Regions from separate parts of the Streptomyces sp. NPDC091281 genome, predicted to be linked through region 1. Evidence: riboswitches for the same ligand, from Rfam matches in the RefSeq annotation. Region 1 holds a riboswitch; each other region holds the start of a gene.
What was found. A riboswitch is a leader RNA that binds a small molecule or an ion and turns the genes downstream of it on or off. The one in region 1 is predicted to bind S-adenosylmethionine.
Positions count from the first base shown of each region.

Region 1 (3,226 bases):
GTCGCCGATCGAGAAGACCCGCGTCAAGCTCAGCAAGTCGTACTTCGGCGAGGAGAGCCAGATCCCGAAGCCGACCGTCGAGGAGTACAAGGAGATCACCAGCGGCCACGGCCACCACTGATCCCCTGACCGCCTGATCACCGGTTCACCGCTGCGTCGCCACGCAGTGCGCGAAGGGCCCCGTCCGCACCCCGGACGGGGCCCTTCGCCCTGTCCGGGGCTGGATAGGGTGGACCCCGTCGAGACACGGGTCCCGTACGGCGGGACGACACTGACCCAGGAGCGGCTGATGAGCGCTGTGACCCCCGCAGGAGGCGACACCGCGGCGGACCGTTCCTGGCCCGAGGTGCTGAACGCCCTGCTGTACGGCCGGGACCAGAGCGCCGACGCGACCGCCTGGGCGATGGACCGCATCATGCGCGGCGAGGCCACCGACGCCCAGATCGCGGGCTTCGTGGTGGCGCTGCGCGCCAAGGGCGAGACCGTCGAGGAGATCAACGGCCTGGTCCGCGCGATGTACGCGCACGCCAACGTGATCGAGGTGCCCGGCCGGACCGTCGACATCGTCGGCACCGGCGGCGACGGCGCCAAGACGGTGAACATCTCCACGATGTCCTCGATCGTGGTGGCCGGGACCGGCGCCAAGGTCGTCAAGCACGGCAACCGGGCCGCGTCCTCCGCCTCCGGCGCCTCCGACGTCCTGGAGCAGCTCGGCGTGCGCCTCGACCTGACCCCGCAGCGGGTCGCGGAGGTCGCCGAGGAGGCCGGGATCACCTTCTGCTTCGCCGTCAGGTTCCACCCGGCGCTGCGTCACGCGGGCGCCGCCCGCGGCCAGTTGGGCATCCGCACGGTGTTCAACGTGCTCGGTCCGCTGACCAACCCGGCCCGGGTACGGGCCCAGGCGGTCGGGGTGGCCGATCCGCGGATGGCGCCGATCGTCGCGGGCGTCTTCGCCGAACGCGGCCACTCCTCGCTGGTGTTCCGGGGCGACGACGGACTCGACGAGCTGACGACCACCGCGACCTCCCGGGTGTGGGTGGTGCGGGACGGCAAGGTCGCCGAGGAGAGCTTCGACCCGCGCGACGTCGGCCTCGACCTGGTGCCCGTGGAGGCGCTGCGCGGCGCCGACGCGGCCCACAACGCGGGCGTGGCCCGCCGGCTGCTGGACGGGGAGCAGGGCCCGGTGCGCGACGCCGTCCTGCTGAACTCGGCCGCCGCCCTCGTCGCCCTCGACCCCACCGGGGCGCCGCTCGCCGAGCAGTTGCGGGACGGGATGGCGCGGGCCGCCGAGTCCATCGACTCCGGGGCCGCGAAGCAGACCCTGGCCCGCTGGGCGGCCGCCACCCACGCCTGAGCGCGGCGGGAACGCGGGGCGCGGTCCACCATCCGGACCGCGTCTTGCGTTCCCATGATCGTGTGGCAAGATGCTGTACCAGGTCATGAGCGACAGTCATGAGGCCCCGGCCGACTGTCCGGCAACCCTCCGTCCGTGGCGGGGTGCCCCGGGTGAAGACCAGGCCGTAGGCAGCGAGGTCTGCGGCAAGCGCGGACCCCTTTACTCCTCGGAGTGAGCACCAGGGGTCCTGGTCCTCGGAGGAGTACCCCGTGAGCAAGCGAATGCGATAGGGCCGCAGAGCCCCGCCTCCGCATCCCCCTTTTTCCGCACGCCTTCACGTGTCTCCCGCGCTTGAGCCATGCCCGCTCGCGCGGTGAAACCGCCTGCCACGAACGGGAGTTCGCCATGTCCGCTGCCACCTCCGCCGCCGCCCGCACCGCCCCCGCCGCCGCCTCCGCCACCGCTTCCGTCGTCGTCGCCTCCTCCGCCGAGGTGCCCGCCGCCGACGCCCCCGCCGCCTGTGGCCCGCTGCCCGTCCTCGGCCGGGACGTCACCGTCCCGCTGGTGACGGGCGGCGAGGTCACCTACGCGGCCCTCGACTACGCGGCCAGCGCCCCCGCCCTCCAGCGGGTCTGGGACGACGTCGCCGCGTACGCCCCCTACTACGGCAGCGTCCACCGCGGGGCCGGCTACCTCTCCCAGCTCTCCACCGACCTGTTCGAGAACGCCCGCCGCACCGTCGCCGACTTCCTCGGCTGCCGCGCCGACGACCAGGTCGTCTTCACCCGCTCCACCACCGACTCCCTCAACCTGCTCGCCGCCGCGCTGCCCGCCGACTGCCAGGTCTTCGTCTTCGAGACCGAGCACCACGCCTCGCTGCTGCCCTGGCGCGACGCCCGCGTCACCTACCTCGACGCCCCGCGCACCCCCGCCGAGGCCGTCACCACCCTGGAGCGCGCCCTCGCCGCCCGCGACCCGCACGGCCCCGCCCTGGTCTGCGTCACCGGCGCCTCCAACGTCACCGGCGAGCTGTGGCCGGTGCGGGAGCTGGCCGCCGCCGCGCACGCGCACGGCGCCCGGATCGTCCTGGACGCCGCCCAGCTCGCCCCGCACCACCCGGTCTCCGTCCAGGACCTCGACGTCGACTGGGTCGCCTTCTCCGGCCACAAGCTGTACGCCCCCTTCGGCGCCGGGGTCCTCGCGGGCCGCGCGGACTGGCTGCGCGCGGCCGACCCGTACCTCGCGGGCGGCGGCGCCAGCCGCCGGGTCACCCGCCGGACCGACGGGGGAGTGGACGTGGAGTGGCACGACAGCGCCGCCCGGCACGAGGCGGGCTCCCCGAACGTCATCGGCGCCTACTCCATCGCCGCCGCCTGCAAGGCGCTCACCGAGGCCGGTTTCGACGCCCTCGTCGCCCGTGAGGAGTACCTGATCGCCACGGTCCGCGCGGGCCTCGCCGAGGTGCCCGAGGTGCGGGTCCTGTCGCTGTTCGGCGACGACGCGCCCCGGGTCGGCGTGATCTCGTTCGTGGTGGAGGGCTGGAACAGCTCCCACTTCGCCGCCGCGCTCTCCGCCGAGTACGGCATCGGCGTCCGCGACGGCCTGTTCTGCGCCCACCCGCTGGTGCGCACCCTGCTCGGCAGCGACCCCGGCACCCAGGGCGAGTGCGGCGCGCCCGAGGCGGCGCCCGGCGAGAAGTCCCTCAACGCCATCCGGGTGAGCTTCGGCGCCGGGACCCCCGACGAGCACGTCGAGCGTTTCGTGACCGCGGTGCGGGAACTGGTGCGCGAGGGCGCGAAGTGGCGGTACCGCACGGAGGACGGCCGCTGCGTGCCGGCCGTCGGCTGATCCGGCGGGCCGGACGGACGGCCGCCGCGACGACGACCGAGG
Region 1 covers NZ_JBIVUY010000001.1:915,245-918,470, forward strand. Annotated here, with positions in the region: gene ACIQPQ_RS04010 (cytochrome bc complex cytochrome b subunit) at 1-121, shown strand, start outside; gene trpD (anthranilate phosphoribosyltransferase) at 290-1,354, shown strand; SAM riboswitch class IV at 1,436-1,552, shown strand; gene ACIQPQ_RS04020 (aminotransferase class V-fold PLP-dependent enzyme) at 1,742-3,184, shown strand.

Region 2 (3,226 bases), on a different contig from region 1:
GGAGAGCGCCGAGCACACCCACAGCGCGTCCGCGTCGGGCCCGATCGCGGACAGACCGGAGACCAGCCCGCCGCCGCCCCTGCGGGCGTGCAGCGCACCGTCCTCCCGCACCTCGTAGGAGACCGGGCCGCGGTTGGACGCGACCAGCACCCGGGCGCCCTGACGGGCACCCCCGGCGGCGGCGTCGTGCGTGGAAGCCATAGCCCTCAACCTAGCCCGGTCCCCAAACGCTCAAACGTACGGAAGCGGACCTTCCACGGGGGGTGCCCGGTCGTATACGGACCGCGTATACGGCCTGCTCGCGGGGGCCGCGGGCCGGTTTCAGGCCACCTTGCGGGCGGCGTACTCGGCGATCTCCGCCATCGGCGGACGCTCCTCCGTGTCCACCGAGTACGTGCGCGGCTCGAAGCCGTCCGCGCCGCGCTCGAACTGGGTCAGCGCCGGGCGGATCAGATGCCCGCGGGCCAGCCGCAGCTGCGCCGTGCGGTAGATCGCCGCCGCCATCCGGCCGAGGGCCTGCCCGTCCTGGTGACGGTGCTTGCGCACCCCCACGTCGACCTGGGCGAGGGCGTCCAGCCCCACCAGGTGCAGGGCGTCCACCAGCATGCCCAGCTCCACGCCGTAGCCGACGGGGAAGGGAAGCTGCTCCAGCAGGCTGCGGCGGGCCGCGTACTCCCCGCCGAGCGGCTGCACGAAACCGGACAGCTGCGGCCAGTGCATGTTCAGCAGCGGGCGGGCCATGAGTTCCGTCACCCGGCCGCCCTGACCGGCCGCGCCGCCCAGCGGGCGGTCGTACATCGCCTTCACGAGGTCCACGTCCGGGTCGGTGAGCAGCGGGCCCACGATCCCGAGGACGAAGTCGGAGGAGAACTCCTTCAGGTCGGCGTCCACGAAACAGACGATGTCGCCGCCCGTCACCAGCAGGGAACGCCACAGCACCTCGCCCTTGCCGGGCACGGCCGGGACGCGCGGCAGGATCGTGTCGCGGTGCACCACCCGGGCGCCCGCCGCCGCCGCGACCTCCGAGGTGCGGTCGGTGGACCCGGAGTCGATCACGACGATCTCGTCCACCAGAGGGACCTGGCGCATCAGGTCGTGCCGGATCACGGCCACGATGTCGCCGACCGTCTCCTCCTCGTTCAGCGCGGGCAGCACCACGGACACCGTCTGGCCCGAGGCGCGCTTCGCGGCGAGGACGCGGTGCAGCGGGCGGTCGTCGACGGACCAGGAGCGGGTGGTCAGCCAGCGCTCAGCTTCTTCCAGCACGGTCGGCGGCTCCTCACTGTCGTGATCACTTCCGGCACACCCCGCACACACGGAGTGACCGTGAGATCCATCTCGCGGTTCGGACGTCTCACTCAACTGTCCTGGCCTTCGGTTACAGTCTTGAACAACGCGGATGACCATCGCATGTCCCGCATGCCGAGGCCGCCCGCCCCCACAACTTCATACCGCTCATCCAGAGGGGCAGAGGGACACGGCCCGATGAAGCCCCGGCAACCCTCCAGCCGACCCGTCACACACATCAGTGGCGAGGCTCCCGGCTCGGGAAGGTGCCAAATCCGTCTCACGGCGAAACGCGTCGTGAGGAAGATGAGGAGAAAGGGCCTCGCCTCACATGGCTGCGCAGACAGTTGAACGCACCACCACCCCCGTCGACCTCGGTTCCGCCACCGCGCTGTCCTGCCGCGAATGCGGCCACCGCGTCCCCCTCGGCCCCGTCTTCGCCTGCGCCGAATGTTTCGGCCCGCTGGAGATCGCCTACGACTTCTCCTCCTACGAGGCCGAGGAGCTGCGCAGGCGCATCGAGGCGGGCCCCGCGAACATCTGGCGCTACGCGCCGCTGCTGCCCGTCCCCGCGGACGTGGCGGGCAAGCCCAACCTGAACCCCGGCTGGACCCCCCTCGTCCAGGCCGACAACCTCGCCCGCGAACTCGGCGTCACCGGCGGCCTGTACGTCAAGGACGACTCCGGCAACCCCACGCACTCCTTCAAGGACCGGGTCGTGGCGCAGGCGCTGGAGGCCGCCCGCGCCTTCGGGTTCACCACCCTCTCCTGCTCCTCCACCGGCAACCTCGCCGGAGCCGTCGGCGCCGCCGCGGCCCGCGCGGGCCTGCGCTCCTGCGTGTTCATCCCGCACGACCTGGAGCAGGGCAAGGTCGTCATGGCCGCCGTCTACGGCGGCGAACTCGTCGGCATCGAGGGCAACTACGACGACGTCAACCGCTTCTGCTCCGAACTCATCGGCGACCCGGCCGGTGAGGGCTGGGGCTTCGTCAACGTCAACCTGCGGCCCTACTACGCCGAGGGCTCCAAGACGCTGGCGTACGAGATCTGCGAACAGCTCGGCTGGAAGCTGCCGGACCAGCTCGTCGTGCCGATCGCCTCCGGCTCCCAGCTCACCAAGATCGACAAGGGGCTCCAGGAGCTGATCCGCCTCGGCCTCGTCGAGGACCGCCCCTACGCGATCTTCGGCGCGCAGGCCGAGGGCTGCTCCCCGGTCTCCACCGCCTTCAAGGCGGGCCACGAGGTGGTCCGCCCGCAGAAGCCGAACACCATCGCCAAGTCCCTCGCCATCGGCAACCCGGCGGACGGGCCCTACGTCCTGGACATCGCGCGCCGCACCGGCGGGGCCGTCGAGGACGTCACCGACGAGCAGGTCGTCGACGCGATCAGGCTGCTGGCGCGGACCGAGGGCATCTTCGCGGAGACCGCGGGCGGCGTCACCGTCGGCGTCACCCGCAAGCTGATCGAGAACGGTCTGCTCGACCCGGCGAAGACGACCGTGGTCCTCAACACCGGCGACGGGCTCAAGACCCTCGACGCGGTGGCCGGCACCGGCCTCACCACCACCATCCGCCCGAACCTGGACTCCTTCCGAGAGGCTGGCCTCGCATGAGCGTGACCGTCCGTATCCCGACCATCCTGCGCACCTACACCGGCGGGCAGGCCGAAGTCAGCGCGGAGGGCACCACCCTCGGCGAGGTCATCGGCGACCTGGAGAAGCACCACACCGGCATCGCCGCCCGCGTCCTGGACGACCAGGGCAAGCTGCGCCGCTTCGTGAACGTCTACGTCAACGACGACGACGTCCGCTTCGAGCAGGGCCTGGAGACCGCCACCCCGGACGGCGCGGGCGTCTCGATCATCCCGGCCGTCGCGGGCGGCTGACCGCGCCGGCCCGACCCCCGGGCGGTTGACCGCCGTTCAGTACCCGCCGGTAGTG
Region 2 covers NZ_JBIVUY010000004.1:518,640-521,865, reverse strand. Annotated here, with positions in the region: gene ACIQPQ_RS13895 (trehalose-6-phosphate synthase) at 1-201, opposite strand, end outside; gene ACIQPQ_RS13890 (glucosyl-3-phosphoglycerate synthase) at 322-1,266, opposite strand; SAM riboswitch class I at 1,453-1,600, shown strand; gene thrC (threonine synthase) at 1,619-2,899, shown strand; gene ACIQPQ_RS13880 (MoaD/ThiS family protein) at 2,896-3,171, shown strand.
Region 2: linked by a shared signal. The riboswitch ahead of thrC (threonine synthase) and the one ahead of ACIQPQ_RS04020 (aminotransferase class V-fold PLP-dependent enzyme) in region 1 are both predicted to bind S-adenosylmethionine.

Region 3 (3,226 bases), on a different contig from region 1:
GCCCACCGCTACACCGGCCCCGCCGTCGGCCCCGTCCTCAGCGACGACTGGTCCGGCCGCATCGTCTCCACCCACGGCCCCGACATCGCCCGCGACCTGGCCCGGCGCTTCGGCGGCGGCCGGGCCGTCCTCCACCCGTGCGGCGCCGAGTCCGAGATCGAGGCCGTCGAGCGGATGTGCGCCGAGGGCATCGAGGAGGCCGCCCAGCGGGCCGGGGCCGCCGCGGCCGGGGAGCCCGAGCGGGCCGTCGCCCTGGACACCCTGCTCGCCACCCTCGACGTCCTCGAACGCGGACTCGCCGCCCAGCCTCACCTGATCAGCCATCAGATCACGGCGGCCGACGTCGAGTTGTGGGTGACGCTCGTCCAGCTCGACACCGTCCACCGCCACCATCTGGACGCCGAGGCCGTCCGCCGGATCGCGGGCCACCGCGCGCTGTGGGACTACGCCCGCCGCCTGGCCGCCCACCCCGCCTTCGGCACCCACCTCGACCTCGACGCCGTGGCCCGCCGCCACCACGCCCGCTGTCAGGGCCTGGAGGCAGCCGGCTCCGCCGTCCAGATCCTGGACTGGGCCGCCCACACCGAGCCCGCCCAGGACACGGCACCGCAGGTCGAACGCCCCTGACCCGTTCCACCCCTCGGACCGGCGTTGACATTCATCCGGCCAACTGTCTTACTTACGCCCCAGAACGGTCATGAGCGTCAGCGACAAGCCCTGGCTTGCTGACCGGCAACCCTCGCTCGGCGGTGGGGTGCCCCAGGTGACGACCGGACCGGATGACGTTTCGGTAAGCGCGAGGGCCCCAGGGGCCGGAAGAAACACGGTGACGGACATGTACGCAGCTCCCAGGACGGCGCCCCGCCGCTCCGCGGGCTGCGTACGCCCGTACGCGCAGCCCCTGGTCGCCGACCGCGCCGTCGACCTCCTCCGCGTGAACAGCGCACTGTGTACCGCACCGGGCCGTGCCCGCTGTCGGGGCTGACCCCTCACACCGCCCCGCTTCCGCGTTCCTGACGCACACCGGCCCACCGGTGTGCCGTTGCCCGCCCCATCCCGGTTCTCCGTACGCCTCCGTGCGCCGTGCCCACGCGCCCGGCGCGGAGCGGTCCCCGCCGCCCCGCCGCCGCGGTCACCCACGTACGCCGTGGTCCGGGATGCCCGACTCCATCCGGAGCCCCTCATGACCGAACCCCCAGGCGCCGTCACCCTCGCCGAGGCACCGCCCGCCGACACCCCGCCGCCGCCCCGGCTCACCGCCCAGCGCGTGCAGCCGCTGCGCCGCCCGGGACGCTGGATCGCCACCGCCGTCGTCCTCGTCCTCGTCGCCCAGTTCATCCACGGACTGATCTCCAACCCGTTCTACCAGTGGGACCGCTTCGGCTACTGGTTCCTGCGGCCGGTCATCCTCGACGGTCTGCTGATCACCCTCGAAGTCACCGCCTACAGTGCCGTGTTGGGTCTCCTCGGCGGCATCCTGCTCGCCCTCGCCCGGCTCTCCCGCAGCCCCGTGCTCCGCGCGGTCAGCTGGACCTACGTCTGGGCGCTGCGCTCCATCCCGCTCATCGTGGTGCTGCTCTTCCTCTACAACTTCAGCGCCCTGTACAAGACGTTGAGCATCGGCGTGCCGTTCGGACCGGCCTTCTTCACCTTCGACGAGTCCCGGCTCGCCACCGACAAGGCGATCGCCGTCATCGGCCTCAGCCTCAACGAGGCGGCCTACGCGGCCGAAGTGGTCCGCGGCGGCATCCTCTCCGTGGACCAGGGCCAGCACGAGGCGTCCTCCGCGCTCGGCCTGCCCAAGGGCTACCAGTTCCGCCGGATCGTCTTCCCGCAGGCCCTGCGCTCGATCACCCCGAACTACGTCAACCAGCTGATCGGCCTCGTCAAGTCCACCTCGCTGGTCTTCTACGTGTCCCTGCTCGACCTGTTCGGCACCGCCCAGACCATGGGCTCCACCTACCCCGGCGACATCGTGCCGCTGCTCCTGGTGGTCACCGTCTGGTACCTGATCCTCACCAGCCTCGTCTCCGTCGTCCAGTTCTACGTCGAGCGCTACTACGCGCGGGGCGCCTCGCGCACCCTCCCGCCGACGCCGTTGCAGAAGCTGCGCACCGGTCTGACCGACCTGCGTGCCCGAATCCGCAGGGAGACCGCCGTATGAGCACCGAGACCGTCAAGAACGCGGGCACCGTGAACGACGCGGGCACCGTCAGGAACCCGGCAGACGCCGGCGACGCCGCCGGGCAGTCCGACACGGACCCCGACACCGACACGGGTACGGGTACGGGTTCGGGCGAGGTGAAGGCCGCCGGCGCGCTCATAGGTGCCGAGGTCGCGCCCGCCGCCGTGGAGGTCCACGACGTGCACAAGTGGTACGGCGCCCACCGGGTGCTGGACGGCGTCGACCTGACCGTGCGGCCCGGCGAGGTCACCGTCATCCTCGGCCCGTCCGGCTCCGGCAAGTCCACCCTGCTGCGGGTCATCAACCACCTGGAGAAGCCGGAGATCGGCTACGTCAGCGTCAACGGCGAGCTGATCGGCGTACGCCGCCACGGCGACCGGCTGCGCGAGCTGAGCGAGCGGGCCATCCTCGCCCAGCGCAGCCGCATCGGGTTCGTCTTCCAGAACTTCAACCTCTTCCCGCACCTCACCGTGCTGGACAACGTCGCCGCCGCGCCCGTCGCCACCGGCAGGCTCGCCAAACCCGAGGCACTGGCCCTGGCTCGCGAACTCCTCGACCGGGTCGGCCTCGCCGACAAGTCCACCGCCTACCCAAGGCAGTTGTCAGGCGGCCAGCAGCAACGCGTGGCCATCGCCCGCGCGTTGGCGCTGCGTCCCGGCGTGATCCTCTTCGACGAGCCCACCTCCGCACTCGACCCGGAACTCGTCGGTGAGGTCCTGGCCGTCATCAAGGACCTGGCCACCAGCGGCACCACCCTCGTCATCGTCACCCACGAGGTCGGCTTCGCCCGCGAGGTCGCCGACCGGGTCGTCTTCATCGACGGCGGCAGGATCGTCGAACAGGGCCCGCCCGCCGAGGTGCTGGACAACCCGCGCCACGAACGCACCCGGGACTTCCTCAGCAAGGTCCTCTGACCGCGCCACCCCGCCACCGCCCTCCGGCACTGCCCCCCGCCCCCGGCGCCGCGCACCCCGCGGCGCCCCCGAGACCTCCCCCCACACCCCCCACCACGCCCCCGCACCCACCTCACCAGCACCCTCG
Region 3 covers NZ_JBIVUY010000005.1:144,335-147,560, reverse strand. Annotated here, with positions in the region: gene ACIQPQ_RS15300 (glutathione S-transferase C-terminal domain-containing protein) at 1-627, shown strand, start outside; SAM riboswitch class IV at 694-803, shown strand; gene ACIQPQ_RS15295 (amino acid ABC transporter permease) at 1,184-2,164, shown strand; gene ACIQPQ_RS15290 (amino acid ABC transporter ATP-binding protein) at 2,161-3,099, shown strand.
Region 3: linked by a shared signal. The riboswitch ahead of ACIQPQ_RS15295 (amino acid ABC transporter permease) and the one ahead of ACIQPQ_RS04020 (aminotransferase class V-fold PLP-dependent enzyme) in region 1 are both predicted to bind S-adenosylmethionine.